Regions from separate parts of the Mesorhizobium sp. BR1-1-2 genome, predicted to be linked through region 2. Evidence: predicted binding sites of a transcription regulator. Region 2 holds the regulator's gene; the other holds the start of a gene.
The links. The regulator LexA, encoded in region 2, represses DNA repair genes until DNA is damaged. The targets are predictions, from matches to a motif close to TGTTCNNNNTGTGTTCNG.
Positions count from the first base shown of each region.

Region 1: a site for LexA is predicted at 13,890-13,907, ahead of LB551_RS13865 (PA0069 family radical SAM protein). Genes of this name have one in related genera too.

Region 1 covers NZ_JAIUID010000005.1:278,949-294,587, reverse strand. The annotation lists gene glyS (glycine--tRNA ligase subunit beta) at 1-2,035, opposite strand, end outside; gene LB551_RS13935 (glycine--tRNA ligase subunit alpha) at 2,409-3,329, opposite strand; gene LB551_RS13930 (GNAT family N-acetyltransferase) at 3,566-4,015, shown strand; gene LB551_RS13925 (tetratricopeptide repeat protein) at 4,076-5,848, opposite strand; gene LB551_RS13920 (biotin transporter BioY) at 6,177-6,758, opposite strand; gene LB551_RS13915 (GntR family transcriptional regulator) at 6,865-7,533, opposite strand; gene LB551_RS13910 (polyprenyl synthetase family protein) at 7,640-8,656, opposite strand; gene LB551_RS13905 (DUF2007 domain-containing protein) at 8,822-9,046, shown strand; gene LB551_RS13900 (methyltransferase) at 9,046-9,846, shown strand; gene LB551_RS13895 (S49 family peptidase) at 9,933-10,796, shown strand; gene LB551_RS13890 (hypothetical protein) at 10,934-11,119, shown strand; gene LB551_RS13885 (4-(cytidine 5'-diphospho)-2-C-methyl-D-erythritol kinase) at 11,170-12,048, shown strand; gene moaB (molybdenum cofactor biosynthesis protein B) at 12,035-12,589, shown strand; gene LB551_RS13875 (hypothetical protein) at 12,913-13,158, shown strand; gene LB551_RS13870 (glycosyltransferase) at 13,307-13,831, opposite strand; gene LB551_RS13865 (PA0069 family radical SAM protein) at 13,982-15,136, shown strand; gene LB551_RS13860 (ribonuclease HII) at 15,279-15,639, shown strand, end outside.
Region 2 covers NZ_JAIUID010000014.1:80,423-96,061, reverse strand. The annotation lists gene LB551_RS24480 (ComEC/Rec2 family competence protein) at 1-1,796, shown strand, start outside; gene lexA (transcriptional repressor LexA) at 1,790-2,530, opposite strand; gene LB551_RS24470 (TetR/AcrR family transcriptional regulator) at 2,996-3,667, shown strand; gene kynU (kynureninase) at 3,670-4,917, shown strand; gene kynA (tryptophan 2,3-dioxygenase) at 4,981-5,817, opposite strand; gene LB551_RS24455 (AMP-binding protein) at 5,814-7,439, opposite strand; gene LB551_RS24450 (alpha/beta hydrolase) at 7,607-8,446, shown strand; gene glp (gephyrin-like molybdotransferase Glp) at 8,483-9,688, opposite strand; gene moaC (cyclic pyranopterin monophosphate synthase MoaC) at 9,688-10,188, opposite strand; gene trpC (indole-3-glycerol phosphate synthase TrpC) at 10,191-11,003, opposite strand; gene trpD (anthranilate phosphoribosyltransferase) at 11,008-12,018, opposite strand; gene LB551_RS24425 (SurA N-terminal domain-containing protein) at 12,015-13,907, opposite strand; gene tpiA (triose-phosphate isomerase) at 14,051-14,818, shown strand; gene secG (preprotein translocase subunit SecG) at 14,990-15,445, shown strand.

The DNA.
Region 1 (15,639 bases), on a different contig from region 2:
TTTCGGCGACGAGCGTTTTCTTCTTCTCCTCGGCAGCCAGGATGTTGGCCGCGCGTTTGGTGCCGGCGAGCAGGTTCTTGCCGTCCTCGGTGTCGAGGAAGGAGCCCAGCGCCTCGACACGGCGCACGACCTGCAAGAGGTCGTCGGACTGCGGCGTGATGACCGCGTCGATGAGGTCGTGGCGGGCCCCCTTGTCGCGGAGGTAGACTTTCAGGCGATCATGGAAGAAGGCGAGAAGGTCTCGGACCTGATCCATATTGCCAACCGTGTAGTTCGTGGAAGCGCTGCCGAAGATCGTCGTCAGCCCCAGTCGAATGCGGTTCTCGACCAGAACCCTCACCACGCCGAGCGCAGCGCGACGCAGCGCGTAAGGATCCTTGGAGCCTGTCGGCTTTTCATTGATGGCCCAGAAGCCGACAAGCGTATCGAGCTTGTCCGCGAGCGCGACTGCGATCGACACCGGATCGCTCGGCACATAGTCGGAAGGGCCCTGCGGTTTGTAATGCTCTTCGATGGCTGCGGCCACGGACGGATGCTCGCCCTGGAGCAACGCGTATTTGCGGCCCATGGCGCCCTGCAATTCGGGGAATTCGCCGACCACTTCGGTCGTCAAATCGGCCTTCGCCAAAACGGCGGCGCGACCCGCGAACGCGGTAATCTCCCCACTTGAAGGGGAGATGTCGCCGAAGGCGACAGAGGGGGTCGGTGCGACGGGACGCGACGTTCCATCGCGGACAGAGGATGCCGGCGCTTCGTGCGAGGCGACCCCCTCTGGCCTGCCGGCCATCTCCCCCTCAAGGGGGGAGATCGACTGCGCCACTGTCGGCGCCAGTTCTTGTGCCAGCCGCTTGATCCGCTCCACCCGCTCGCCCTGCGTGCCGAGCTTGGCGTGGAAGGTCACATTGAGATGGTCGAGCCGGGCCATGCGCTGGTCGAGCGGCTTCTTGAGGTCGAGCCCGAACTTTTTCGCCGACGCCTCGAGCTCGGCGAAATCAGGCAGATCGCCCTGGTCGGTCGTCCAGAAATAGAGCGCGTCCGAGAGGCGCGCGCGCACCACCTTGCCGTTGCCGTGGGCGATCTCCTTGCCGCCATCGCTCGCCTCGATGTTTGCGGTGAGGATGAAGCGGTTGGAAAGCGCATCGCCTTGCCCCTGCGGGCGCGTGACAAAGCACTTCTGGTTGGCGCGGATGGTCAGCCGGATCACCTCGGCCGGAATGGCGAGGAAATCCTGCTCGAATTCGCCCATCAATACCACGGGCCATTCCACCAGCCCGGAGACCTCTTCCAAAAGTCCCTCGTCCTCGACAAGGTCGAGTCCGTTGGCGAAAGCCAGATTGCGGGCGTCGGCGAGGATGATCTCCTTGCGCCGGTCGGCGTCGAGCACGACCTTGGCCGCTTCCAGCTTGCTCACATAGTCGTCGAAGCGACGCACGGTGATTTCGCCGGGTGCGTGAAAGCGGTGGCCGTAGGTGACATTGCCCGAGCGGATGCCGTCGATCTCCAAATCGACCACGACAGGCTCCTCGGTTTCCGGACCGAAGGTGCACAGGATCGATTGCAGCGGCCGTACCCAGCGCAGCGAGCCGGGCTTGGCCGAGGCCGGCCCCCAGCGCATCGATTTCGGCCACGGGAAATTGCGGATGATATCAGGCACCAGCCCGGCGATGATCTCTTCCGCCGCCCTGCCCGGCTTCGAAATGTGCGCGACATAGAAGTCGCCCTTCTTCGGGTCGGAATGGACGTGTGCCTCGGCGATCGAGGAAAGCCCGGCCTTGCGCAGGAAACCCTGGACAGCCTGTTCAGGCGCTGTCGTCGATGGACCTTTGATCTCCTCGCGGATGTCCTTCGAGCGCGCGGTAAGGCCCCTGATGTCGAGCGCCAGCCGCCGCGGCGTCCAGTACTCGCGCGCCGCCTCGTAGGTCAGCCCTGCCTCGACCAGACCGTCGGTCAGCATCTTCTTGAGATCGCCCGCCGCCTTGCGCTGCATGCGGGCGGGTATTTCCTCGGAGCGAAGTTCTAGAAGCAGGTCAGGCATGGTTGAAGCTCACGCAGCAATGGTCCGCGGCCCATAGCAACTCGGCTGGCCGCTGTCACCCTTTCCAGAAATTTTGGGCGTCCTGTCGGGACGGGATGATCCCACCCGTCCTTGGATCAAAGATTTCCATGAACCGAACGCAGCGCTGAAGCGACCCACGCTCAGGCAGAGAGCTATTGGCTGAACGACCATGAAAACGGCATCCAGACTTTTGCAAATCCTGGCGCTCAGCGCTTGCTTCGCAGCTCAGGCCCATGGCGCCTTCTCGATGCCGGGTGTGCGCCAAGCATTGCGTATAATGGCCGGCCCAAGCGGCCAGATCCTATTGCCGATCGACGCTTCCCTCGATTTGGTGAGGGAGGGTGCCTGAAGCTCAGGCCGCCAATCCGCCGGCCTGCGTCTTCAAGAACGCCTCGCCGCAAGCTTTCGCGAGATTGCGCACCCGCAGGATATAACTCTGCCGCTCGGTGACGGAGATCACGCCGCGCGCGTCGAGCAGGTTGAAGACGTGACTGGCCTTTATGCACTGGTCGTAGGCGGGAAACACCATGCGGTGCATAGGCAGATTGTGGTTCGATGCCGGCGCGCCGGCATCGAGCAGCGCCTTGCATTCGGCCTCGGCATCGTCGAAGTGGCGCAGCAGCATCGCCGTGTCGGCGTATTCGAAATTGTGACGCGAATATTCCTGCTCGGCCTGCAGGAAGACATCGCCATAGGTGACCTTGTCGGGGCCCTCGCGGCCGTTGAAATTGAGGTCGTAGACATTGTCGACGCCCTGCACATACATGGCCAGCCGTTCCAGGCCATAAGTGAGCTCGCCCGCAACCGGCGCGCATTCGATGCCGCAGACCTGCTGGAAGTAGGTGAACTGCGACACCTCCATGCCGTCGCACCAGCATTCCCAGCCAAGCCCCCAGGCGCCGAGCGTCGGGCTTTCCCAATCGTCCTCGACGAAGCGGATGTCATGCAGCAGCGGGTCGACGCCGATCGCGGCGAGCGAGCCGAGATAGAGCTCCTGCAGGTTTGGCGGATTGGGCTTCAGGATCACCTGATACTGGTAGTAGTGCTGCAGCCGGTTCGGATTCTCGCCGTAGCGGCCGTCCTTGGGGCGGCGCGAAGGCTGGACGTAGGCGGCGTTCCAGCGCCTCGGTCCAAGCGCCCGCAGCGTCGTTGCCGGATGGAAGGTGCCGGCACCGACCTCCATGTCGTAGGGCTGGAGGATCACGCAGCCATAGTCCGCCCAGTAATTGTGCAAAGTCAGGATCAGCCCCTGAAAGGAGCGGCTGGGATGCATATGGGCGGGGATTTCAATCGTCGAGATTTCAATCGTCACGGGGGCCTCGGCTGCAAGGGCTGACTTGCGGCCCCGTCCTAGAGACACGGCGGCGAAGCGTCAAGCAAGGCGCGGGCGTCGCGAGGCATGTCGAAAGCTTTGCGAGCGGCTGGCCCATTGCCGGCCATGAGCGCGTGCCTTCTGGTGAACGCTCACAACTCCGCCTCGCCAGACAACAGGTCAGCCATGCCCACTCCATCACCGTCCGCCCGGTCACGCGCCAGGATTTCGAGCAATGGCTGCCGCTGTGGGACGGCTATAACGCGTTTTACGGGCGCTCGTGCGAGACGGCGCTGGCAAGCGAGATCACCGCCATGACATGGTCGCGCTTCTTCGACGCCTATGAGCCGGTGCATGCGCTGGTTGCCGAAGGCGAGGGCCAGCTTGTCGGCCTTGTCCATTACCTCTTTCACCGCAGCACCACGGCGATCGCGCCGAACTGCTACCTGCAGGATCTTTTCACCGACGAGACCTTGCGCGGCAAAGGCATCGGCCGGGCTCTCATCGAGGGCGTCTACGAGCGGGCGCAAGCGGCCGGTTCGGGCCGGGTGTACTGGCTGACGGATGAGACCAATCACACCGCCATGAAGCTCTACGACAGGATCGGCGAGCGCTCGGGCTTCGTCGTCTACCGCAAGCTGTTCTGACAGCCGCCAACGAAAACGGGGCCCGACAAGGGCCCCGCTCGCGAGCAACATCATTTCATCTTAGCCCTTCGGCGCGGCCGGCGCCGGCTTGACCTTGGGGGTTTCCTGCGCCGTGTTGGACTCGATCGGCGGCAGGCCCTTCATCAGCTTCTGCTGCAAGGCGGCAAGCACGTCGGGATCCGGCTTCAGGTCGCGCGCCTGGTTCCACTGGAAGGTGGCTTCCAGCTTGCGGCCGACGCGCCAATAGGCGTCGCCGAGATGGTCGTTCAGCACCGGATCTTCCGGCTTCAGCGACACCGCGCGTTCCATTTCGCGGACCGCGTCATCGTACCTGCCGAGGCGGAAATAGGCCCAACCCAGCGAGTCGACGATGTAACCGTCGCTCGGCCTGAGATCGACGGCCTTCTGGATCATCGCCAGGCCTTCCTTCAGGTTCATATTCATGTCGACCCAGGAATAGCCGAGATAGTTCAGCACCTGCGGCTGGTCGGGCTGCAATTCCAGCGCCTTGCGGAAATTCGGCTCGGCCTTCGGCCATTCCTTCAGCCGCTCATAGGCGATGCCGCGCTGGTAGAAGATATTCCAGTTGGCGGCGGTCGGCGTCTTCAGCGCCTCGACGGCCTTGTCGTAGAGATTGGCGGCGGAACGGAAATCCTCCTTCGACGAATAGACCCCACCAAGCGCCAGATAGGCGCGCATGTCGTTGGGATGCGCATCGACGAAGGCCTTCAGATGCGTGATCGCCTCGCCATGGCGATCGAGATCGGCAAGGTTGAGGCCAAGCTGTAAGTCCGAAAGCTCCTTCAGCGGCGAGGTATCCGGTATCCGCCGGTAAAGCGCGATGGCCCCCTCGCCGTCCTTCAGCTGTTCGGAAACGGCGGCAAGCTGCACCAGGGCGGCATCGCTGTCGGGCTTCAGCGCCAGCGCATATTGCAGATAGAGCCTGACGAAAGGCTCACCGCCGCCGCGATTGAGCGCGGTCGCCAGATCGAGCAGTATCTCGGAGGCTCCGTCGGACGGACCGGCAACGAAGGGCGGGATCTTGTCGCCCTTGCTGATCCTGTCGCGCAAGGCGACAATTTCCAGCTTGCCCGGCGAAAAGGCCTCGGCCTGGTCGAGCACCGATACTGCCTTGGCCGTGTCGCCCTTGCGGGCCAGGAACGAGGCATAGGCCTGCGCATTGCGCATCCAGGTTTCGGGAGCCGCACTGCCGGCGGCGGTGTCCTGCATGGTCGCGGCGTAGATCGCGTCGGCCTTCTCAGGCATGTTGGACGCGTCGGCGATCAGCGCGCGGTGGAAGGATTTGAACAGGCCGAACCAGTCCGGCCCCTGCAGCTTGTCGATGGATGCCATCGCCTCGCTGGGGTCGCCGGCGCCCTCTTGGGCCCAGCCGGACATGACGCCGGAGATCAGCCGGTCGAGATCGGATTCCAGCGACAGCTTCAGCCAATACTGCGCCTTGGAAAAATCCTTCTTGTGGAAGGAATCGACCGCCAGCGCCAGACGCGAGAACCGTTCGACGTCGGGAACTTCCTTCAGCTTGTCGGCATAGACAAGGGATTCGTCGAAGCGGCCTTGCGCGATCAGCGACAGCATCAGGCTTTGTTGCAGGCCCGTGTCGCTCGGATCGAAGGCCAGGGCCTGCTTGTAATAGGCGATGGCGTTGTCGAGGTCGTTGTCACCTTCGGCGATCCGGGCAGCCAGATAGGCTCCCGAGAAGGATGTGATCTTCACCGGTTCGGTGGTCTGTTTGGCATGGGCCGGCAGCGCCGAAATCGCCATGCCCGTCACAAGTGCCAGCCTTGTCAGCCAGCGCGCACGTCCCTGCTGCATCGTATCCCTTTCAGCCAGGCGCCATCTCCGCGTCAGCGGGATCGACGTAGATTCGATCTTTCGGAGAAAAGCATGGCCTTTTTGGGGTCACGCTTCAATCCGCCTCGAATTCACAATCGGGTCACCCGATTAACAAACCATGCCGGCAAAGAACGGTTTTCAGCCCGAAATCGGCGCATCGGCGTCAGGAGTTGCCGGCAGGCGGGGCGCCGCAGGCGTGCGTCGTGATATCCACCGACGCCACCGCACTGCACAGGCCGTTCCATTCGCAGCCTTGGCAGGCCCGGCGCATAAGGCCGACAGGGAAAGCCTGTCGCATCCGCGCCAGCTATTTCGCCTTGCCGCGCGGGAGCGCCATCAGCGTGGCGGCGCCAAGCGCCGACTTGAGCAGGCCGCCAAGGACGAACGGCAGGAACCCGAAGGCGACAGCCTTCTCGGCGCCGATGATGATGGCAAGCCACGCCGTGCCAAGGGCAAGGCACAGCAGGTTGCCGAGCAGCATGGCGACGAAGGCAAGCACGACCCTGCCGCCGTTCCAGCCGCGCTCCGCCAGCCAGCCGACCAGCGCGCCGACAACCGGGAAGGCGAAGAGATAGCCGCCCGTCGGTCCGACGAAATGCTGTACGCCGGCAGCCCCGCCGGCCAGAACCGGGAAGCCGACCGCACCCTCGACCAGCCAGGCGGCGATGGTGATCGCGCCCAGCCGCCAGCCATAGAGCGCGCCGACCAGCGTCACGGCGAAGGTCTGCATCGTCACAGGAACCGGCACCATCGGCACCTCGATATAGGAGGACAGCGCCAGGAACAGGGTGCCGAGCACGACGGCGCCCGCCTGCCAGCCGAGCGATCGCTCCTGAAGCCGGAGCGGGCTGAAGGACGGTTTTGCGGACGAGAACGCGATGTCGGTCATAGGGACTCCCTTGGTCGATTCAAAATTATAGATAATTTCTGCCTTCGATCTATTATCGAAGCCACAATTTTCGGACGATGGCAAGGCATGCCTTGCGCATGGGCGGTTAGCCCACGATCGCGAAGGCCTCTCGCGTGGTGCCGGAGGCGGTCCTGACCGGCTTGCGGCCAATCCATTGCACGTGCCGCCCCAATGTCGCCGCGGCCGATTCGGTGTTGCCCTGCCGCAAGGCGGCCAATATCGCCCGGTGGTCCTGATCGGTGGGGGTCTCCCATTCCGAGCGCCATGCGGCGAACAGGAAACGGGCGCTTGCGGCGTGCAGGTCATCGATGGTGGCGAGAAGACGCGACATGCCGCATGGCGCCAGGATCAGCCGGTGAAAGGCGCGGTTGGCTTCTTCCCACGACCTGACGTCCCGGGATTTGTCGCCGGCCTTGGTGGCCTCCTCGGCCCGATCGAGAATAGCCGAGGTCAGATGCGGCGCCGCGTGGCGCAGCGCCAGAACTTCGAGCGCCGCCCGCATTTCGGCGACCTCCTTGACCTCGCCGAGGTCGAAAGCCGCCACGCGCACGCCGCGGCGCGGTTCGCTGACGGCGAGGCCTTGCGCCTCGAGGCGGCGAAAGGCCTCGCGCACGGGAACATGGCTGGTGTGGAATTCCTCGGCCACGTGATCCTGCCGCAGCCGCGCGCCGGGTTCGATCGCGCCCGAGATGATGCGATCCGCCAGAACCTTGCCGATGCGCAGCGCGATGGTTTCGTCCGTGCCCTTTGCCATGTTTTATAGATAATTTGCAGCGAGGCGGCTTGTCGAGGCGGCGGAGACGGATTCACGGATTTCTCCCCAGCACGAGCCAAAGGAGGCCTGCGTGAAGGGCAGCGGCTCAGTTCACCCGGCTGATGCAGAAATCGATGACGTCGATCAGCGCCGATTTCTGCGGCGTCGCCTCCAGCGGCGCCAGCGCGTCGCGGGCGATCTCGCCGAAATGACGGGCACGCCCGATCGTGTCGGCGATCGCGCCGTGGTGGGTCATCAGCCCGATCGCCTTTTCGAGGCCGGCGTCATCGGTGACATTGTCCTCGATGGCCCGCTTCCAGAAGGTGCGCTCGGCCTTGCTGCCGCGCCGGTAGGCGAGAATGACCGGCAGCGTCACCTTGCCCTCGCGAAAATCGTCGCCGACATTCTTGCCCAGATCCTTGCTGGTGCCGCCATAGTCCAGCGCATCGTCGATCAGCTGGAAGGCGAGCCCGAGATTCATGCCGTAGGAGCGCAAGGCGGCGCGGTCGTTGCGCGTCGCCTGGGCGATGACGGGGCCGACCTCGGCGGCAGCCGAGAACAAGGCAGCGGTCTTGGCCTTGATAACGGCGAAATGCTCGTCCTCGGTGGTCTCCAGGTTCTTGGCGGCGGCAAGCTGCATGACCTCGCCCTCGGCGATGATCGAGGCCGCGCTCGACAGGATGTCGAGCGCCTCCAGCGAACCGACATCGACCATCATGCGGAATGCCTGGCCGAGCAGGAAGTCGCCGACCAGCACGCTCGCCTGGTTGCCCCAGATCATGCGGGCCGTCTTCTTGCCGCGTCGCATGCCGCTCTCGTCGACGACGTCGTCGTGGAGCAGCGTCGCCGTGTGCATGAACTCGACCGATGTGGCGAGCTTGACGTGACCCTCGCCGGCATAGCCGAACATCTGTGCGGCGGCGAGCGTCAGCATTGGCCTGAGCCGCTTGCCGCCCGACGAGATCAGGTGGTTGGCGACCTCCGGGATCATCTCGACATCGGATCCGGCCTTCGACAGGATCAATTCGTTGACGCGCCCCATGTCGGCCGCCGTCAGGTCGATCAGATCCTTGATGGAGGCGGGTTCCCGCTTTCCATTTTCGATGTTGAGAACGACACCCACGACAAACTCTCCCGTCTGATGTAACGCGTGCGACGGCACCCTTGGTTCCGTTACGGACTCTAGGGCGGCGAACGCGGCCACGGCAAGTGGCGAATTGGCGCGGCTACTCTGGTTTCGGGCCCCGCATGCGTTTACATGAACGCGGCAAACTGAGAGTTTCGTCCGATGATAGAGCTCATTCGCACCAACGACGCCGTCATCATCTCCTTCGTCGAATCGCTGATGCGCGATGCCGGCATCGGCTGCTTCGTGGCCGACCAGAATATGAGCGTGCTCGACGGCTCCCTCGGCATCCTGCCGCGGCGCGTCATGGTCGACGCCGACAAGGCCGATGCCGCGCGGCGCATCCTGACGGATGCCGGCATCGCCAACGAGATCCGCCAAAAATAATGTCCGCCGCGCCAGCCGCCCTCGCCCCGGACACGCCGGCCCACACGGTCGATGCCTTCCATCGCGGCCGGTTCTGGCTGGTGCAGCCCAAGCATGGCGGCCATCGCGCCGGCATGGACGCCATGATGCTGGCGGCTGCCGTGCCATCCTCGTTCGGCGGGCGTCTCGCCGATTTCGGCGCCGGCGCCGGCGCCGCGGCACTTGCCGTTCTGGCGCGCTGCCCGACGGCCCGGGCCGTGCTGGTCGAACGCGCGCCGGAAATGGCGGCTTTCGCCGCGGCCACGCTCGCGCATCCCGGCAACGCGCATCTCGCCGACCGCGCTTGCGTGCTCGTCGCCAATGTCGCGCTTTCGGGCCGCGCCAGGACGGCGGCCGGCCTCGGCGACAATGATTTCGATTTCGTCATCATGAATCCGCCCTTCAACGCCGCGCAGGACCGCGCCACGCCCGAGCGCTTGAGAAAGGAAGCGCATGTCATGGAGGACGGGCTGTTAGAGGGCTGGATCCGCAGTGCCGCAGCGGTGGTCAGGCCGCGTGGCGGGCTTGCCGTCATCGCGCGGCCCGAGCAACTCGGTTCGCTTCTCGATGCGATCGCGGGCCGCTTCGGCGACGCCGAGATGCTGGCCGTGCATCCCCGCCCCGATGCCGCGGCGATCCGCATCATCGTCAGGGCAACGCTCGGAGCGCGCGGCAAACTCGCCATTCGGCCGCCTTTGATGCTTCACGCGCAGACGGGCGACGGCCCGTCGGAACGGACGGAGATGATCAACAACGGCCTCGCCTCCTTGTTCGGAGATTGACACAACCTGGCCGCGATGGCCGCGGCATTGCCGTTGGCCTTGAAATTCCTACATGCTGGCAACCCATCGAGCGGAGATCGACCTCAGTGAAACGCCTTTTCAACCGCCTGCTGCCGAAATCCTGGCGTTCCACGGTCGTCACCATTCCGGTTATCCGGTTGCACGGCACCATCCTGGCGGGCGGCGGCCCGTTCCGTCCGAGCCTGTCGCTTGCCTCCACCGCCGGGCTGATCGAAAAGGCGTTTTCCTTCGACGCGCCTGCGATCGCCATCTCCATCAATTCGCCCGGCGGCTCGCCGGTGCAGTCGCGGCTGATCTTCAAGCGTATCCGCGACCTGGCGATCGAGAAGAACAGAAAGGTGCTGGTCTTCGTCGAGGACGTCGCTGCCTCGGGCGGCTACATGATCGCGGTTGCCGGCGACGAAATCTTCGCCGATCCGTCGTCCATCGTCGGCTCGATCGGCGTGGTGTCGGCCTCGTTCGGCTTCCCGGAGCTGATGAAGAAGATCGGCGTCGAGCGCCGCGTCCACACGGCGGGGCAGAACAAGTCGGTGCTCGATCCATTCAAGCCGGAGAAGAAGGAAGACATCGAACGGCTGAAGGCGCTGCAGCTCGAAGTGCACGAAACCTTCATCGATCTGGTCAAGGAGCGGCGCGGCACCAAGCTCAAGGACGATCCCGACCTGTTCACGGGCCTGTTCTGGACCGGCAAGCGGGGCCTGGAGCTTGGGCTTGTCGATGCGCTCGGCGACATGCGGTCCGTGCTCAAGACGCGGTTCGGGGCGAAAACCCAACTCAAGCTGATCTCGGCGCCGCGCGGTTTGTTCGGCCGCTTCGGGCTGTTCGGCTCGAGCAAGGGCTTTTCGGCGCCCGACATTGCCGCCGCTGCCACCGGCGGCGTGATCGATGCGGCGCAAGAGCGCGCCTTGTGGGCGCGCTTCGGGCTTTGAAAACCCGGTAAAACCGTCTACCATGAACCCCGAAGTTCCATGCATGTCGTTTTTCTCCAGGAACCGCCTTTGGACGACATGCGCCAACCGACCCGACCGGCCGCCCTTCGCCGGCCCAGCGTGGGAGGAGTTTTGATATGCCGCAGATCATTTTCTTCGCCGTCGTCGGGATCGCCGCCTATTTTGGCTATCGCACCTTTATCCGCGAGGCCGAGCGCGTGACCGCCAAGGTGCGGCGCACCGAAAAGCAGACGGCAAACGGCGCGATGGGGACGCTGGTGAAGGATCCGAAGACCGGCGAGTACCGGCTGGCCAAGGACTGATCCTCATTTCACTCGCAATCGAGAGCCTGGAATCCGGCCAGCGCGTCCGGATGTGGCCGGCGCCCGCCAAGATAAACCTCGCCCTGCACATCACCGGCAGGCGCGATGACGGCTACCATCTGATCGAAAGCCTGGCGGTGTTCACGCGCTTTGGCGACAGGATCGAGATCGCCCTTGCCGAGCACGACGATTTCAGCGTGTCCGGCCGCTACGCTCCGGATGTTCCCCTCGACGGCAGCAATCTGGTGCTCAGGGCGCGTGACGCGCTGCGGCAGGCGGCCGGTCCTCGCGGCACGCCGCCGGTCTCGATCAAGCTTGAAAAGAACCTGCCGGTCGCTTCCGGCGTCGGCGGCGGATCGAGCGATGCGGCAGCGGTTCTGCGCGGGCTTGCGGCGAGTTGGCAACTCGACATCGACGATGCCGCGCTGGCGCGGATCGGGCTTTCGCTCGGCGCCGACATTCCCATGTGCCTGGCGGCCAGGCCGCTGATTGCACGCGGCATCGGCGAGGTGCTGTCGCTCGTACCCGATTTCTCGGCGCTCGGACTGGTCCTGGTCAATCCCGGCAAGGCGGTCTCGACGGCCGACGTGTTCAACGCGCTGTCCCGCCGCGACAATGAAGCGCTGCCGCCGCTGCCGCGCGTGGTCGACTTCCACGGCCTGCGCAACTGGCTGGAGATCACCCGCAACGACCTCGAGCCGGCGGCCCGCGCCATAGAGCCCGCGATCGGCAAGGCGCTTTCGGTGCTGAACAAGGCCGGAGCTGGCTTTGCCCGCATGTCGGGTTCGGGCGCCACCTGCTTCGGCCTGTTCGAGACCGGCAACGTCGCCAAGCGCGCGGCAGCCGACATCCGCGCCCGGCAACCCGACTGGTTCGTCGCCGCGACGCGCAGCATGACAGCGGAAGCAGATGCCCATGGCCAGGATTGACGAAAGCCGCTCCTTCATCCCCGTGCGCATCGCGGTGCTGACCGTTTCCGACACGCGCGGCCTTGCCGACGACAGGTCCGGCCAGACGCTGGCCGACCGCATCGCGGAAGCCGGCCACATCCTCGCCGCCCGCGACATCGTCACCGACGACCGCGACAAGATCCAGGACAAGGTTCTGGCGTGGTCGCGTGACAAGGACATCGACGTCGTCATCACCACCGGCGGCACCGGCTTCACCGGGCGCGACGTGACGCCGGACGCGCTGGAGCCGATCTTCGAAAAGCGCATGGACGGCTTTTCCGAGGTGTTCCACCGCATTTCCTACGACAAGATCGGCACCTCCACGATCCAGAGCCGGGCGACCGGCGGCGTCGTCAACGCCACCTTCGTCTTCGTGCTGCCGGGCTCGCCCGGCGCCTGCAAGGATGCCTGGGACGGCATCTTGAAGGCGCAGCTCGATTACCGGCACATGCCCTGCAACTTCGTCGAGATCATGCCGCGCCTGGACGAGCACCTGCGGCGCGGCATGTCGGCTCCGTGAAGGCCGAGGCAAAGCGCGGGTTTCACGCCACGTTTGCCAGGCAGAACGCCACCTTCGCCTTCTAAAGGCCATTCCAAACCGGATGCGGGAGGACGTATCGTCTCGCGGCGGCGGCCATCGCCGTTGACGACGGGATGGATGCGATGACTGTGCATGGTGGCGGGTGCCATTGCGGCAACATACGCCTTCGATTTTCAACCGAGCTCGATCCATCGAAAATCGAGGTCCGCGCCTGCCAGTGCTCGTTCTGTACCAGGCATGGTTCGCGCGCCGTCGCCGATCCGGACGGCAGGCTGGTCATCTCAGTCAAGGACGTCCGGCGATTGAAGAAATACCGTTTTGGATTGGGGACGGCCGACTACCTGATCTGCGGCGAATGCGGCGTCTATACCGCCGCAATCGCCGGAGAGGACGATGCCAGGGCAATCGTCATCATCAACGCCCTGGACGATCAACGGTCGTTCAGTCAGGAACCGATCCCTGTCGACTACGACGCGGAAAGCAAGGCACAGCGTCAAGCCAGACGTCGCCTTCGCTGGATGCCTGTGGAGATGCGTTTTGGCGAATGACCGGCTCGCCGTGGAAACGTCGGCGCCAGGGCCGCGAGACGCCCAAACCACTTCCATCATCAGCCGCGGCCTGCGCGCCGGCACCCGCGTGATCGGAAGCTAGCTGCGCGTCACATGTGCAACGCACGTAGACAGAGCAGCTGCAAAATCATTTGGACGGGCGGTGCTCTTGTTTTGCCGGAGCGGCCCAGATTTCGGCATCCAGCCGCTTGGTCGCCAGGCCGCGAGCGAGGGCCTCGGCGCTGCCGGCATCTTTCGACAAGGACGCGGCCTGGCGCTTGCTGATCAGCAGCCCGGCGGCCAAGGCCCGATTTCCCGAGAAGATCCGGGCCAGGAATGGCGCGCGGCCGGCGCGTGTGCGTGAAAACCGCGCCGCCATGGTTTGCTTCGCGGTATGCGCAACGACCTCGTCGATCCATCCGTCGACCAGTCGCGCGCCCGGTTCCAGCAGCAACAGCCAATCGCCCTTCGCATGCCGAATGGCCGCCGCGACCCCGTCGGTCACATACTGGCAACCGGCATGCTCGGCGACGCGATGGGTCTGGTCGGTGGAACCGGTGTCGCAGACGATGACTTCGCGCACCACGCCCTCGACCGCGCCGCCGATCAGCGTCGCCAGCGTGCGGGCGAGGCCCTCCTCGTCATTGTGGGTCTCGATGAGAACGGTGAGCATCGTTTGCCGAATAGCGGAAAGCGGAACGCAGCGCCAGTTTTTGCGGTGCACCATAGAAAGTTCTTGCTTTGTTCTCTTTCGGCAAATAGGATTAAATTCATGAGCAGAGCGATTCGAAGCAACATGGACAGTCCCTGGGAGCGGGCGAAGATGGAACCGATCATGCGCGCCGACATTGCCGCCTTCGGAGCAGGACGAGCCGAGATGGCCAACGCGATGATCGAGCAGAGCGGCATGCGCGTGCGTCCGGACCGCAACCGCGGCCGGTCGGCAGGCATCAACCCGTCCGGTCGGTTCGAGCCCGTCAGCCGGCATGTCTTCGACGATGGCTGGAACTCGCTGGAGGAACTGCCTCCCTTCAAGACCGAGGTACAGGTCGAGAAGCCGCGCACCATCATCACCCGCAATGAATCGCCCGACATCTCCTTCGACCGTTCGATCAATCCCTATCGCGGCTGCGAGCATGGCTGCGTCTACTGCTTTGCGCGGCCTACGCATAGTTTCATGGGCCTGTCGCCGGGGCTGGATTTCGAATCCAAGCTGTTCGCCAAGCCGGACGCGGCGCGCCTGCTTGACAAGGAACTGTCAAAGGACGGTTACCAGCCGCGGACCATCGCCATCGGCACCAACACAGATCCCTACCAGCCGATCGAGAAGCAGTACCGGATCATGCGCGAGATCCTCGAAGTGCTGGAGGCGCGCGGGCACCCGGTCGGCATCGTCACCAAATCCGCTCTGGTGACGCGCGATATCGACATCTTGTCACGCATGGCCGAACGGGGCCTCGCCAAGGTGGCGTTGTCGGTGACGACGCTCGACCGCATGCTGGCGCGCACCATGGAGCCACGCGCCTCGACGCCGAGCAAGCGGCTGGAGGCGATCAGGCAGCTTGCGGATGCCGGCATCCCCGCTTCGGTCATGGTGGCACCGATCATCCCCGGGCTGACCGACCAGGAGATGGAACGCATCCTCGATTCGGCGCACCATGCCGGCGCACGCGAGGCGGGCTATGTCGTGCTGCGCCTGCCGCTCGAGGTCAGCCCGATCTTCAAGGACTGGCTGTTGCGCCACTATCCCGACCGCTATCGCCATGTGATGTCGCTGATCCGCTCGATGCGCGAGGGCAAGGATTACGATTCGGAATGGGGCAAGCGCATGAAGGGCGCGGGTCCTTACGCCTGGCAGATCGGCCGGCGCTTCGAGATCACCGCCAAGCGGCTCGGTCTCAATGCCGAGCGGCGCACGCTGCGGACCGACCAGTTCGTCGCCGCCGGCAAGGACCAGGAGCAGTTGATGCTGCTTTGAACGACCACGGCTGTTTGCCGCCTTGGCGAAAAAATCCCGTCCGGCCTGCCCCGGCCTGCAGACGGTGCCCTCCCGGTCCGGCGCCCCACCCGACCCGGAGGGACTTGCGGAGAATCAGAGCCGATGCGAACCTCGCCGCAACATGGCTCGCGCGCGTTCTGATTCTCCGCCTCTCTTCGAAATCGTCGAGAAACCCGATTTCTCCTTCGAGACGAAGGCGATGGCCGAAGGCCTGTGGCCGGTGGCGGGGATGGACGAGGCCGGACGCGGCCCGCTGGCCGGACCGGTGGTGGCGGCTGCGGTTGTGCTCGACCCTGCCAACATCCCCGACGGCCTCGACGATTCCAAACGGCTCAGCCACTTGCAGCGCGAGGCGCTGTTCGTGCGCATCATCGGCTCCGCGCTTGGCGTGTCGATGGCTTCGGTCAGCGCCGAGGGCATTGACGGCAGCAACATCCTCAAGGCGAGCCTGGAGGCGATGCGCCGTGCGGTCGCCGGCCTGC
Region 2 (15,639 bases):
CGCGCAAGGTGCCGGCTGAGGTGACGGCCGGCTCGCTCGTGACCGGCTATGCCAAGCTGTTGCCGCCGACCGGGCCGGTGCGGCCGGACAGCTACGACTTTTCCTTCGACAGCTACTTCGCCGGCATCGGTGCCAGCGGGTTCTTTCTCGGCAATCCCAAGATCGTCTCGGCCGATGATAGGCCGCTGTGGGCCGCCCTTTCAGCCGCCATCGAGAGTGCTCGTGAAAGCATTGCCGACCATATCAGGGACAGCATCGGCGGCGCCGAGGGCGAGATCGCCGCGGCGCTGATCGTGGGCGTGCGCGCCGGGATTCCCGACGAAATCAACGAAGCGATGCGACGCACCGGCATCTACCACATCATCTCCATTTCCGGGCTGCACATGGCGCTGGTCGCCGGCACCGTCATGGGGCTGCTGCGTGGTGGCTTCGCGCTGTTCCCGAACTTTTCCTCCCGCCGGCCGGTCAAGAAATACGCGGCCGCGGCGGCACTTTTCTCGATCGCCGCCTATCTCGTCATTTCGGGCGTCGTCGTTGCCGCCGAACGCAGCTTCATCATGCTGGCGGTGATGCTGATCGCCGTCCTGTTCGATCGGGCGGCACTCACCATGCGCAATCTGGCTATTTCGGCGATCGCCGTCATCGTGGTGTCGCCGCACGAGGTGGTAGGGCCGAGCTTCCAAATGTCGTTCGCCGCCACCGCGGCCCTGGTCGGCGCCTATGCCGGCTGGTCGGATCGCAAAGCCGACAAAGCGCGGACCCCGCCGCAACGGACCTTGCCTGGCCTCCTGACGCGAAAATTGCTGCTGGCGACAGGTAGGCTGGCGATGACCTCGATCATCGCGGGAAGCGCCACGGCGCTTTTCGCCATCTGGCATTTCCAGCGCGTTTCACCACTCAGCCTGTTCGCCAATCTTGCAGTCATGCCGATCGTTTCCGTCGTGATGTTCCTTGCGGTTGCCAGCGCGCTGCTGATGCCGTTCGGGTTCGATGGACCATCGCTTTATCTGATGGGCAAGGGACTGACCGTGATGATCACCATATCGGGATGGATCTCGCAACGCTCGCCGGTCGACGCGGTCGGGTTGATTTCGCAGCAATCCGTCCTTCTGGTGGCGATCGCCCTGGTCATCGCGACGATGGCCACGACATGGCTGCGGCTGGCGGCACTTCCCTTCGCGCTCGCCGGCCTGTTGACCGTCTCGGACACGCGCACGCCGGACGTGCTGATTTCGGAGGATGCCCGCCTGGTGGCGCTGCCGATCGGCGGCGGCGAGCTCGCGATCAACCGGGCGCGTCCGAACGAATTCACCGTCGACAACTGGAAACGCGCGCTGAAATCCGAAACCATCGTCGCGCCGGAACTGTTCGACAGCGGAGACCGACAGTTCGACGTCTTCGATCCCGCGCAACTTCCGGCGGGAGCGCCTTTCTATTGCTTCACCGGCCTGTGCATGGCCCGGCATCCCTCCGGGGCGATCATCGCGCAGGTGGAGGATCGCAAGGATGCCTGGAGGGCCTGCGCCTATGCGGATCTGATCGTCATCGACGACCCGGGGGGCTACGACCCCTGCCACAATCCGCTGGTCCTCGTCATCACCAAGCGGCAGCTCGCTCGGAACGGAAGTGCCGCCGTCTTCTTCGACCAGCAATCGGCGACGGAACCGGCCCAGGTCAGCTTTGCCGTCGACAGGCCATATCGGCCCTGGCACGAACAGCGAAAATTCTCGCGCGAGGCACGGGGACTGCCGCCCTACCGCAAACCCGAAAAGCCCAACGCCGAACCCGCTCAGTAGCGCCTGATCAGTCCGACCAGCTTGCCTTGCACCTTGACCCTGTCCGGTCCGAAAATACGTGTTTCATAAGCCGGATTGGCGGCCTCGAGCGCAATCGAGGCGCCCTTGCGACGGAAGCGCTTCAGCGTCGCTTCCTCCTCGTCGACCAGGGCCACGACAATCTCGCCGGGACTTGCGGTGTCGGCGTTGCGAATGATGACCGTATCGCCGTCGAAGATGCCGGCCTCGATCATCGAATCGCCCTTGACCTCCAGCGCATAATGCTCGCCGCCCATGATCATGTCCGGCGGCACCGAGATGGAATGCGTCTGATGCTGGATAGCGTCGATCGGCACGCCGGCCGCGATACGGCCCATGACCGGGATCGAAACCGCTGAAACCGCGTCGTCGTCATTGCCGGCGGCGGGCAGGCGCGAGGGCGCCGCCGGCTTGATCTGCCTGTTAAGGCCGCCCTGTCCAAGGCTGCCCTGGATGACGCTCGGGGAGAACTTCTTTGCCGCGTTAAGACCCGGCGCGATCGAATCCGGCAGGCGCAGCACCTCCAGCGCGCGCGCCCGGTTCGGCAGGCGGCGAATGAAGCCGCGCTCCTCCAACGCCGTGATCAGCCGATGAATTCCCGACTTGGAGGCGAGGTCCAGCGCTTCCTTCATCTCGTCGAAGGACGGCGGAATGCCGCTTTCCTTCAGCCGTTCATGGATGAACATCAAGAGTTCATGTTGCTTGCGCGTGAGCATGGCGGCCCCCAAAGGCATTGCACGAAGGGTCTGGAATCAGAATCAGAAAACAAACCCAGAACAAACACTATCTGTTCCAGTTGTGTTCCGCAACCATTTAAAGTTTAATGAATTTGTTAAGGCGGCGGAAACGAAAGGCCCTCCTGCAGCCAGCATCCTGCCAGCGCCGTCCGTCGTCAATGCGCTCTCAGCCTCTTTGAAACTATTTTGGTTAATGGCCTGTGGCCCGGCCGATCTCCACTCTTGGTACAAGCCTGCAAACCGTGTGGCCGGCAGGTGCCGGCTGCCTTTTGGGGCGGATCAAAATCTCCGCAGCTCGTGAACGAAACGAAACCAAAATGCCAACTTCCTGCCGGAAAGCGGCCAGGCATCACCGAATGCGACGGGCTGCGTTCGTTCGCTCCTTGCTTCCGGTTCGCTTGACTAAACCGTATAACAATATACGGTTTTCGAAGAGGGACACCAATGACCACGCCGAAGCAGGCCGCGCGACGTGAACGGATAGAGGAGGCCGCCTATGCGGTGCTCCGGGAAACCGGCTACAGAAGCGCTTCCCTGCTTGCCATCGCCAAGCGGGCATCGGCCTCGAACGAAACCCTCTACAACTGGTACGGCAACAAGCAGGTCCTGTTTCGATCCTTGATCGAAGCGAATGCGGGAGAAGCAAGGAAGCTGCTGGAGGACGCCCTTCGCCAGGCGCGCGATCCGCTCGAAACCCTGAACTTGCTCGGGCCAGTCCTGCTGACCCTTGTGACGGGCGACAAGGCGGTGGCGCTCAATCGCGCCGCAGCCGGCGACGTCAACGATACAGGCACGCTTGGCCAGTCGATCGCGCAATTCGGCCGCAATACCATAATGCCGCTCGTTGGCGACCTGCTTCGAACCGCAAGTCGGGCCGGCCTGATCGCCTGTGACGATCCTGCCGAAGCCGCCGACATCTACGTCCGGCTTTTGATCGGCGATCTCCAGGTTCGCCGGATCGTCGGAGTGCTCGAGGAATTGCCTCGGCCGGAAATCGAGCAAAGATCGAACCGGGCGTTCACCCTGTTCTTGCGCCTCTATGCGGCCAGCCCTTGCCCCGGCGGCAAAACGGCCGGCCCCTTTCCGGGGCGCTCTTCTCACCGAGGAACATCGTGACCATGAGCAAAATTCCCGATCTCGCAGCGATCGAGGCAATGGACACCGCGGATCCGCTGCGTGCCATGCGTGACCGCTTCACCTTGCCTCAAGGGGTGATCTATCTCGACGGCAATTCGCTGGGCGCCGCTTCGCCCGCCGTGTTCGGGGAGCTGCAGCAGGCCGCCACGCAGGAGTGGGCGCAGGATCTGATCCGCGCCTGGAACACCGCCGGCTGGTTCGACATGCCGGTCGAACTCGGCGACCAGCTCGGGCGCCTGATCGGGGCCGCCGCCGGCCAGACGGTGGTCTGCGATACCACCTCGATCAACATCTACAAGGTGCTGCATGCGGCACTCGGGATGCGGCCGGACAGGTCGGTCATCGTCGCCGAGGGGGACAGCTTTCCGACCGATCTCTATATGGCCGAAGGCGTTGCCTCGACGCGGCCGGGCACGATGCTGCGGCTCGAGGGCGTCGATGCGCCGACCATAGAAGAACTGATCGACGAGCAGGTCGCGGTCATCCTGGTCAACCACGTCAACTACAAATCCGGGCAGCTGCGCGACATGGCCGCGCTTACGCGCAGGGCGCATGATGCCGGCGCGCTGATCGTCTGGGATCTCTGCCATACCGCCGGCGCCCTGCCGGTCGAGCTCGACCGTTCGAACGCAGATTTCGCCGTCGGCTGCACCTACAAATATCTCAATGGCGGCCCGGGTGCCCCGGCCTTCATCTACGCGGCCGAGCGCCACCATGGCGATGTCCGCCAGCCGCTCAGCGGCTGGTGGGGCCATGCGCGGCCTTTCGCCTTCGAACAGGGTTTTGCTGCCGGCACAGGCATCCGCCGGTTTCTCTGCGGCACGCAGCCTGTGCTGTCGATGCGCGCGCTCAAAGGGGCGCTCGATGTCTGGAACGACATCGACATGGCAGAGGTGCGCAGGAAGAGCATCGCCTTGACCGATCTGTTCATCCGGCTCGTCGAGGCAAAATGCGGCGTCTACGGCCTCGAACTCGAAAGCCCGCGCGACGGCAATGAGCGCGGCAGCCAGGTGTCGTTCCTCCACCCGCATGGCTATCAGGTGATGCGGGCCCTGATCGAGCGCGGCGTGATCGGCGATTTCCGCGCGCCATCCACGATTCGCTTCGGCTTCACGCCGCTTTATGTCGGCTATGTCGATGTCTGGCAGGCGGTCGAGGTGCTGGAAGACATTTTGCGCACGGACGCCTGGCAGGAGGCGCGTTTCGCCGTCAAGGCGGCGGTGACTTAAGAGCCTGTCGCTCAGAAAAGCGCAGCGGTTTCGAGATAACGACATGCACTCGGCAAAGCTACGTCAGAGCCGGGTGCGGACCTTCCACAGCTCCGGGAACAACTCGACCTCCAGCATCTTCTTCAGATAGGACGCGCCCGATGTGCCGCCGGTGCCGCGCTTCATGCCGATGATGCGCTCGACCGTGGTGACGTGGTTGAAGCGCCAGCGGCGGAAATAATCCTCGAAGTCGACCAGCTTCTCGGCGAGTTCGTAGAACATCCAGTAGCGCTGCGGGTCGCGGTAAATGGTCTGCCAGGCGACCAGGACCTCTTCGTTTTCGGTCCGCGTTTCGCGCCAGTCCGTGCGCCTTGCGTCGACGCCGATGTCGAAGCCGTTGCGGGCGAGCAGCAGCAGCGCCTCGTCGTAGAGCGACGGCTGCGCCAGGATCGCCTCCAGTTTCTCGCTGAGGTCCGGCCGATGCTTGTGCGGCCCGAGCATTGCGAGGTTGCGGTTGCCGGCCATGAATTCGATGGCGCGGTATTGCCAGGACTGGAAGCCCGAGGACTGGCCGAGCGCATCGCGGAATTCGGTGTATTCGCTGGGCGTCATCGTGCGCAGCACGTCCCAGGCATTGTTGAGCTGCTCGAAGATGCGCGCGACGCGCGAAAGCATCTTGAAGCTCGGTTCGAGACGGTCGGCGCGGATGGAGCGGATTGCGGCGCCGATTTCGTGCAGCGCGAGCTTCATCCAGAGTTCCGATGTCTGGTGCTGGATGATGAACAGCATCTCGTCATGGGCTGACGAAAGCGGCTGCTGCGCCTCGAGCACCTTTTCCAGATGCAGATAGTCGCCGTAGGACATGCGCTCCTTGAACGACATTTCCGCGCCCTCGGTGGAAGGGTCGTAGGGCTTGCTCAATTGATCTTCTCCGCGCGCAGCCGGAAGCGCTGGATCTTGCCGGTTTGCGTCTTGGGCAAAGCGGCGATGAATTTTACCGAGCGCGGGTATTTGTAGGGCGCGATCGTCGCCTTGACATGGTCCTGCAGGCGCTTCACGGTCATTGCGTCCGGCGCCACGCCTTGCACCAGCACCACATGCGCCTCGACGATCTGGCCGCGCTCTGCATCCTCGGCGCCGACCACCGCGCATTCGGCGACATCGGCATGCGCCAGCAGCGCCGCTTCGACCTCGGGGCCGGCGATGTTGTAGCCGGCACTGACGATCATGTCGTCGGAGCGCGCGGCGAAGTGGAAGAAACCGTCCTCGTCCTGCCAGAACGTGTCGCCGGTGAGGTTCCACCCGTCGCGGACATAGTCGCTCTGCCTGGCATCGGCCATGTAGCGGCAGCCGGTCGGTCCCCGCACCGCGAGCCTGCCCGCGGTGCCGCGCGGCACTTCACGCATTTCGTCGTCGACGATGCGCGCCTGATAGCCGCCAACGGCCTTGCCGGTGGAAGCGGGCTTCATGTCGTCGAAACGGTTGGAGATGAAAATATGGAGCATTTCCGTGGCGCCGATGCCGTCGAGGATCGGCTTGCCGGTCTTCTCAGTCCATTCCTCGAAGACCGGCGCGGGCAAGGTCTCGCCGGCTGAAACGGCGACCCGCAGCGACGATAAATCGGCCCCTTCGTCCATGGCCTTGAGCATTGCGCGATAGGCGGTGGGCGCGGTGAAGGAGATTGTCGCTTTGTAGCTTTCGATGATTTGGACCATGTTGGGCGGTGTGGCCTGTTCCAGCAGCGTCGCCGCGGCGCCGAAACGCAGCGGGAAGATGGCGAGCCCGCCAAGGCCGAAGGTGAAGGCCAGCGGCGGCGAGCCAACGAAGATGTCGTCCGGCGTCACCTGCAGGATCTCGCGGGCGTAGGCGTCGGCGATGATCAGGAGGTCGCGGTGAAAATGCATCGTCGCCTTCGGCACGCCCGTCGTGCCCGAGGTGAAGCCGAGCAGGGCGACGTCGTCGCGCCCGGTCTGCACCGCGGCAAATGTCACGGGTTTGTCGAGGGCTGCACGATCGAGTTCGGCATCGTGGTTGGCAGTACCGTCGAAACCGATGACCTGCTTGAGGAACGCGCTGTCCTTGGCGCAGGCGGTCATCTCGTCCATCAGCCTGGTGTCGCATAGCGCTGTCGAGATTTCGGCCTTGTCGACGATCTTGGCGAGTTCGCCGGCGCGCAGCATCGGCATGGTGTTGACCACGACGGCGCCGACCTTGGTGGCGGCCAGCCAGCAAGCCACCATTGCGGGGTTGTTGGCCGAGCGGATCAGCACCCGGTTGCCTGGCTTGACGCCGTAATTCTCGACCAGCGCATGCGCCAGCCTGTTCGTCCAGTCGGACAATTCCTTGTAGGTGCGGCGGCGGCCATTGCCGATCAGCGCGGTGTGGTCGCCGAGGCCTTTCTCGACCAACCTGTCGGTCAGTTCGACGCCGGCATTGAGCCGCTCGGGATAGTCGAAGCCGTCGAGCAGGAAGTCCGGCCACTGGTCGGGCGGCGGCAGGTTATCGCGCGTGAAGGTATCGATATGCGCTGATGGCCCAAGCATTTTCGGCTGCCCCTGTCTGCCTCACGCCCATCGCTGAACAGGGCACAGGATCGCACCAGTCGAAATTTGTTTCAAGCCTAAAATGTTTTGCTCCGGGAGCATTGACGTTGCCGCTGTCGATGGCCATTGCTAGCGGCTGAAACAATCCCGTCCGGGGGAGGGTGCCGATGCTCGAACATCGCATTGCCGATTGGGACAATGCCTACGCCAACGGCGCCAACATCGCTGGCAGCGATCGCTGGCCGGCTGCATGGGTCGAACCGGCGCAGGCATTTCGCGATGCGCTTGCGGCAAAGGGCAGGGCTCAGCTCGATAGCGCCTATGGCGACAGGCCGCGCAACCGGCTCGATCTCTTCCTTCCCGCCGCCACGCCCAAGGGGCTCGTCGTGTTTATCCATGGCGGCTACTGGCTGGAGTCCGACAAGGATAGCTGGTCGCATCTCGCCAAGGGCTCGGTTGACAGCGGCTTTGCCGTGGCGATGCCGTCCTATACGCTCTGCCCCGACATACGCATCGCCGGCATCTCCCACGAGATCGGCGCGGCGATCGGCAAGGCGGCGGCGATGGTCGGGGGACCGCTTATGCTGACCGGGCATTCGGCCGGCGGCCATCTCGCCAGCCGCATGGCGACGATGTCAACGCCCCTGGCAGCCGACGTGGCAAGGCGCGTACGCCACGTCGTTTCGATTTCAGGCCTGCACGACCTGCGTCCGCTCATGCGCACCGGCATGAACGCGGCGCTGAAAATCGATGAAGCCGAGGCGCTGACGGAAAGCCCGGCGCTGCTGCGGCCCATGGATGGCGCGCGCATCACGTGCTGGGCCGGAGGCGGCGAGCGGTCCGAGTTCTTGCGCCAGAGCGCCTTGCTGGCCAATATCTGGACAGGGCTTGGTGCCGTCACGAGCGCGGTGGTCGAGCCGGACCGACATCATTACGACATTGTCGAAGGCCTGGCCGATCCGGCGCATCCGCTGACACGAGTTTTGCTAGCGGAGTCAACGATCTGATTTGTCGCTAGAATCAGCGGGCTATACGGGGAATATTCACCTCAGCATGAGAACGCTGCAAGCGTCTCCTGCAGCCGCGGTGGATACAAATGGTTCGCGCACGATCAGTCCGTTGGCGTCGGCCAGCATCCTCAGCATCGAGGAATCCTGGATGCTGAAAGGGGTTGCCACCAGCATGCCGGCCTCTTGTCTGACCGCCGCCCGCACATAGTCCTGGCGCAGATCATTGGCCTGCATCGCGGCGCCCAGCCGTGCCTGACGGATATCTTGCCGGAAATTGCGGCCGCCGAGGCGTGCCAGAAGCGGTTTCAGGAACAGTTGCGAGCAGACGAGGCTCGCCACCGGATTGCCGGGCAGGCCGATGCACCTGATGTCGCCGAGGCGGCCGAACATCAGCGGCTTGCCGGGACGCATGGCGATCTTCCAGAAACCGAGCGTCATGCCTTCGCCGGTCAGCACGTCATGGATCAGATCGTGGTCGCCGACCGAGGCGCCGCCGAGCGTGACGATGACATCAGCGCCGGCCGTGACCGCTTTCCTGACCAGCGCCGCGATGGCTTCCTCGCGATCGGCAGCAATGCCGAGATCAAGCGCATGCGCACCGACCGATTGCGCGGCGGCGGCGACGCCATAAGCGTTTGACGAAATGATCTGGTCGGGGCCGAGTTCGCTGCCGGGCGGCAGCAACTCATCGCCGGTGGCGATGATGGCAACCAGCGGCCGCTTTACGACGCCCACCTGGGGATGATTGGCCGAGGCGACAAGCGACAGTGCTGCCGGATCGAGCACGCGGCCTTTTTCCAGCAGGATGTCGCCTTCGGAGAAATCGAGCCCGAAGCGGCGGATGTTGCGACCCTCGGCCGTCGGTTCGACCACCTCGATGCTGCCGCCGCCGAGGTCACGAACATTTTCCTGGATGACGATGGTGTCTGCGCCTTGCGGCAGCGGAGCACCGGTGAAGATGCGCACGGCCTGGGCCTTGCCGACGGCGCCGTCAAAGCCGCGCCCGGCCGCCGACATGCCGATCACCGAAAGCCGGGACGGCACGGACGCGACATCGATGGCGCGCACCGCGTATCCGTCCATGGCAGAGGCGTTGAAGGGCGGCTGGGTGCGCAACGCCACTACCGGTTCCGCGAGAACACGATCCACGGCCTCGAGGAGCGAAACGCTTTCGCTCGCAAGCGGCGCAGCACCCTCCAGCAGGCGTTCGAGCGCTGCTGCGACCGGAAGCAGCGCCATCAGGCGACCGCCCCATCTTCGCCAGCGGCCTTGTAGTCGCCCGACTTGCCGCCGGTCTTTTCGACCAACCGGATGCCGGTGATGACCATGGCGCGGTCGACCGCCTTGGCCATGTCGTAAATGGTCAGGCAGGCAACCGAAGCCGCGGTGAGCGCTTCCATCTCGACGCCGGTCTTGCCGGTGACGCGCGCCAGCGCAATGATCTTCAGTCCGGGCAGGGCAGGATCGGGCTCAATGTCGACGGACACCTTGGTCAACAGCAGCGGATGGCAGAGCGGGATCAGCTCATGCGTCTTCTTCGCCGCCATGATGCCGGCTATGCGCGCGGTGCCCAGCACATCGCCTTTCTTGGCATTGCCGGCCAGGATCATCTTCAGCGTCTCGGGCCGCATCGAGACGAAACCCTCGGCGACAGCGGTGCGCGTCGTTTCGTCCTTGCCGCCGACATCGACCATGTTGGCCTGGCCCTGCTCGCCGAGATGGGTGAGGGCGGCCGTCATCGTCAGACAGCCTCGGCCGCTGCCTTGCCGGTGAGCAGCGCGCGCGTTGCGGCGGTCACATCTTGCTGGCGCATCAAACTTTCGCCGACCAGGAAGGTGCCGATGTCGCTCTTTTGCAATCTGAGGCAGTCGTCATGAGAGAAGATGCCGCTTTCGCTGACCAGCAAGTAACCGCCCGGCACCATCGCCCGCAGTCGTTCCGAGGTTTCGAGACGGGTCTCGAATGTCCGCAGATTACGGTTGTTGATGCCGATTAATTGCGACGACAGCTTCAGTGCGCGCTCCGTCTCGGCCTCGTCGTGGACCTCGATCAGCGCATCCATGCCGAGTTCGAATGCCGTCGCTTCAAGCTCGCTCGCCAAATCGTCATCGACGCTGGCCATGATGATCAGGATGGCGTCCGCCCCCCAGGCGCGAGCTTCATGGACCTGATAAGGATCGAACAGAAAATCCTTACGCAGCGCGGGCAGGGTGACGGCGGCTCTTGCCTTGGTGAGAAATTCCGGCGCGCCTTGGAAGGACGGTGCATCGGTCAGCACCGAAAGGCAGGCGGCGCCGCCCTTTGCATAGGCCCGCGCGAGCGCTGGCGGATCGAAGTCGGCGCGGATCAAGCCCTTGGACGGGCTTGCCTTCTTGATCTCGGCGATCAGAGCGAAGCCGCCGGATCTGCGCTTCGCCTCAAGTGCCGCGAGAAAGCCGCGCGGCGCGTCAGTGTCTTTCGCCCGCGCCTTGATCTCGGCCAGCGGCACGCGCGCCTTGGCCGTCGCGATCTCGTCGCGCTTGTAGGCTTCGATCTTGCGCAGGATGTCCGACATCTGTCTAACCGTTCGAAATCTCGACCAGCCGGTCGAGCACCTGCAGCGCCCGGCCGCTGTCGATGGCTTGCATTGCCGTCGCCATGCCGTCGGCGAGCGTCGTCGCCTTGCCAGCCACCACCAAGCCGCCACCGGCGTTCATCAGCACGGTGTCGCGAAAAGCGCCCATGCCGCCACCCAGCATAGCGCGCAACGCCTCGGCGTTGTAGGCAGCGTCGCCGCCGCGCAGTTCTTCCTTGGTGTGACGGGCCAGACCAACCGTTTCGGGCGTCAAGGTGAAGGTGCGGATCTCGCCGCCGATCAGTTCGGCGACATGCGTTTCGCCCGTGGTGGTGATCTCGTCGTAGCCGTCACCATGAACGACCCAGGCATGCTCGGTGCCCAATGCCTTCAGCGTCTCGGCCACCGGCATGATCCATTCCGGCATGAACACGCCGACCATCTGCCGGCGCACGTCGGCCGGATTGGAGAGCGGACCGAGCAGGTTGAAGATGGTCCTGGTGCCGAGCTCCACGCGGGTCGGGCCGACATGCTTCATCGCCGGGTGATGTGCCGGCGCGAACATGAAGCCGACACCGGCCTCGTGGATGCAGCGGCCGATGGCCTGCGGCGTGAGATCGATCTTGACGCCGAGCGCGGTCAGGACGTCGGCCGCACCGGTCAGCGAAGACAACCCGCGATTGCCATGCTTGGCCACCGGAACCCCGCTGGCGGCGATGACGAAAGCGGATGCCGTCGAGATGTTGACGGAGTGCGAATTGTCGCCGCCGGTGCCAACGATGTCGATGGCGCCGACAGGTGCGTCGACGCGAAGCATCTTGGCGCGCATGGTGGCGACGGCGCCCGAAATCTCGTCCACCGTCTCGCCGCGCACACGCAACGCCATCAGGAAGCCGCCGATCTGACCGGGCGTAGCATCGCCCGACATGATGATGTCGAAGGCCTCGCGCGCCTCGTCGAAGGACAGGGCGGTGCCGGTCGCGACCTTGGCGATATGGGTTTTCAGCGCGCTCATCTTGTCGAGGCTTGGGCAACGGCGGCCTGGTCGACGCGGACGCCGTACTGCGTCTGCAACTGCGCCACCAACTGGTCGAGCAGGTCGTCCGACATGCCGGCGGTGAAGGACTTGCGCGCGTCCTCGGGCACCGAACTGGCGTCGGCCCCGGCGGGTTCGAACACCTCGGCGACCTTGAACAGGATTTGCGCGTCGCTGGTGGGAGAGGGGATCAGGCCGGTGCCGCCTTCGCCGACGCCGAACATCACCGCTGCACCTTCCTTGCCGAAATCGGCGTCGTCGGCCTCGCGCTTCAGGCCACGCTTGGTCTGCTTTTCCAGCTTGAGCTCGCCGGCGATGACGTCGAGCGTTGCGCCGGCCTTGAGCCGCTTTTCCAGCTCCTGCGCCTTGGCGGTCAACCGCTTGGCCGTCTCGGCCGCAGTCCAGTCGGCAACGACTTTCTGGCGAACTTCGTCCAGCGTGCGGTCGCGGGCCGGCGTGATCGAAGCCACTTCATAGAAAATGAAGCCGTTATCGGCCGTGGTCAGCGCCTCGTTTTCGGTATTCGGTTCGGCTTCGAAGGCAGCCTTGATCAGAGCAGGCGATTCCGGCAGGTCCTTGACGATGGAGCCATCGGGCCGCAGGCCACTGCGATCGATCGCGTCGATGGTGACCACCTTCAGCTTCAGCTTGGCGGCGGCGTCGGCCAGCGAACTGCCGGCGGCGCGGCTGTCCTCGTAATTGTCGTGCACGTCCAGAAGGATGCGGCTTGCCTCGCCCAGCGCCAGGTCCTTGCGGATCTGGTCCGACACTTCGGCCAGCGGCTTCACGACTTCGGGCTTGATCTCGGTGACGCGCAGCAGCACGGGACCGAAGGCACCCTGCACGACAGGGCTCACCTCATTGACGTTGAGCGCAAAAGCAGCGTCGGCGACCGCCTTGTCGGCGATCTTGTCCTTGGCGAGCGTTCCGAGCAGCGTGTCGGCCGGAGTCTTGCCTTCCGCGGTGACGAGCTTGTCGAAGGTTGCGCCGGACTTCAACGAATCGAGCGCGGCCTTGGCCTCGTCCGGCGTCTTGAACACAAGCTGCTCTATGGTGCGCATCTCCGGAGTGGTGTATCGCGCCTTGTTCTTGTTGTAGTCGTCGCTGACCTGGGCGTCGGTCACCGAGCTCGTATCCATGATGTCCTGCGGCTCGAGCCTGACATAGGAAAACTTGCGGTATTCGGGCGCGGCATAGGTCTTCTTGTTGGCCTCGAAATAGGCCTGCAGCGCGCTGTCGCTCGGCGCCTCGATGGGTTCGACCAGCGCCTTCGGCAAGGTCAGATAGTCGACCGTACGATCCTCGCCACGGTACAGGGCCACCGCCTTGAAGAAGGTGTCAGGCGCCTTGAGACCGTCCGAAACCGCCTCGACGATCTGCTGGCGCACCGCGACCTGGGCCCGATTCTTCAAATAATCCTCCGGGCGCATGCCGACTTCACGCAGTCTGTATTCGAAGGCTCTCCGGTCGAACTGTCCGCCGGGACCCTTAAAGGCCGGATCCTCGCGCGTGAGTTCGGCCAGCCGGTCCTTGGACAGGCCAAGGCCGAGCTTGCGAGCCTGTTCGTCGAGGACCGCGCCCGAAACAAGCTGCGCCAACACCTGGTTGTCGACGCCGAGCGCCTTTGCCTGTTCGTGGGTGAGGCGTTGGCCGAACTGCTGCGACATGACGGCGAGCTGGCGGTCATAGGCAAGGCGGTATTCGTTGATCGACACCTTGGTGCCGCCAGCCGTGATGACGGAGTCGTGGCCGGCAAGGCCACCCATCAGCCGCCCCGACACGCCCCAGACCGCGAAACTGACCACCAGCAGCGAGAGCAGTAACTTCGCGACCCAGGTGCCCGCCGCGCTTCTCAATATACCAAGCATCGTTACTTCCGATTTATGCGCATTTTCGGATGCGCCGAGTCTGAAACAAGCGCAATAGCGCCCTTCCGGTCCACTGTCGATTGCTTTGTGGCTTGATTTTGGTAGTGAGAACGCCAGCCGAATGTCACCCGGAGAAGCAAACGATGACGCCAGGAATTCGCCCGCTCGTCGCAGGCAACTGGAAAATGAACGGTACCAGCGCCTCGCTCAACGAACTCAGGATGATCGGCAACGGTTTCATGAGCGGGCTCGACGCAGATACCGAGGCGCTGGTCTGCGTTCCCGCGACCTTGCTCGCCCATGCCGCCGAGATTCTGTCGCGTACGCCGGTTCATGCCGGCGGTGAGGATTGCCACGCCAAGGAGAGCGGCGCCTATACCGGGTGCATCTCCGCGGAGATGCTGAAGGATGCGGGCGCGACCCACGTCATCGTCGGCCATTCCGAATGCCGCGAACAGCGCGGCGAGGATGATGCCACAGTCCAGGCCAAGGCCTCCGCAGCCTGGCGCGCCGGGCTTGTGGCCATTGTCTGCATCGGCGAGACGCGACAGGAGCGCGAAGCGGGCGCGACGCTGGACGTGTTGTCACGCCAGGTTGCCGATTCGGTGCCGGCAAGCGCCACCGCGTCCAACACGATCGTTGCCTATGAGCCGGTGTGGGCGATCGGCACCGGCCTGACGCCGACCGTCGCGGATGTAGCCGAGGCGCATGCGCATATTCGCGAAAAACTGTCGGAGAAGCTCGGCACCGCCGCGGGCAAGATGCGCATTCTATATGGCGGTTCGGTCAAGCCGTCCAATGCAGTGGAACTGCTTGGGGTCAGGAATGTCGACGGCGCGCTGGTCGGCGGCGCCAGCCTGAAAGCGGCCGACTTCCTGGGCATCGCGGAAGCCTATCGCAGCATCTCTTGATGACTTCGCGCGGCGCCGAAGCTGCCGCGGCGCACGGGAAATCGTTGTAAAGGACGCCTTGCTTCCCATATTCCGGCCACGGGCTTGGAAATGCCGTGAAAGCATTGTATTGAGCCGCCTCCAATTCCCCGGTCGTGTCCGCGGCCGGGCAGGGCATTGCCAGGATAAACTATGCAAACCGTACTGATCGTCATCCATCTCATGGTCGTTCTGGCCCTTGTCGGCGTTGTGCTGCTGCAGCGCTCCGAAGGCGGCGGCCTTGGCATTGGTGGCGGATCCGGCTTCATGACGGCGCGCGGCGCCGCCAATGCGCTGACCCGGGCGACGGCGATTCTGGCGGCCGCTTTCTTCGTGACGTCGCTGACCTTGTCGATCATTGCCCGCTACGGCGAGAAGCCGATCGACATTCTCGACCGCGTTCCCGCGACATCGGACGGCGCCGGCAAGGGTGTACTCAACCAATTGCCTGGCACGACCACCCCGACGCCGCCTTCAGGCAATGCCGAGCCGACGCCGCCTTCCGGCAACGGAGCCGCGACGACGCCGCCAGCCAATGCTCCGGCCACGCCGCCGGCGGCCAACGGCACCAGCACCGCGCCTGCAGCCCCGCAGGTTCCGAACCAGTAGTCTGGGCTCCTTCTCAAGACCTTGTGACAGCAAGGTAGTGTCGGCGTGCGAACGCCCGCTTCCGGCGCTTGCGGCCGTCGCAACCGAACTGCTTTCAGTTCGGGTTCCGGCGGCCAGGCTCTCGGCGCGCTCTGACCTTGATCTCCATGCACACTGAGGCGATCTGTTGTCGTTTGACCACAGTCGCGGCAAAT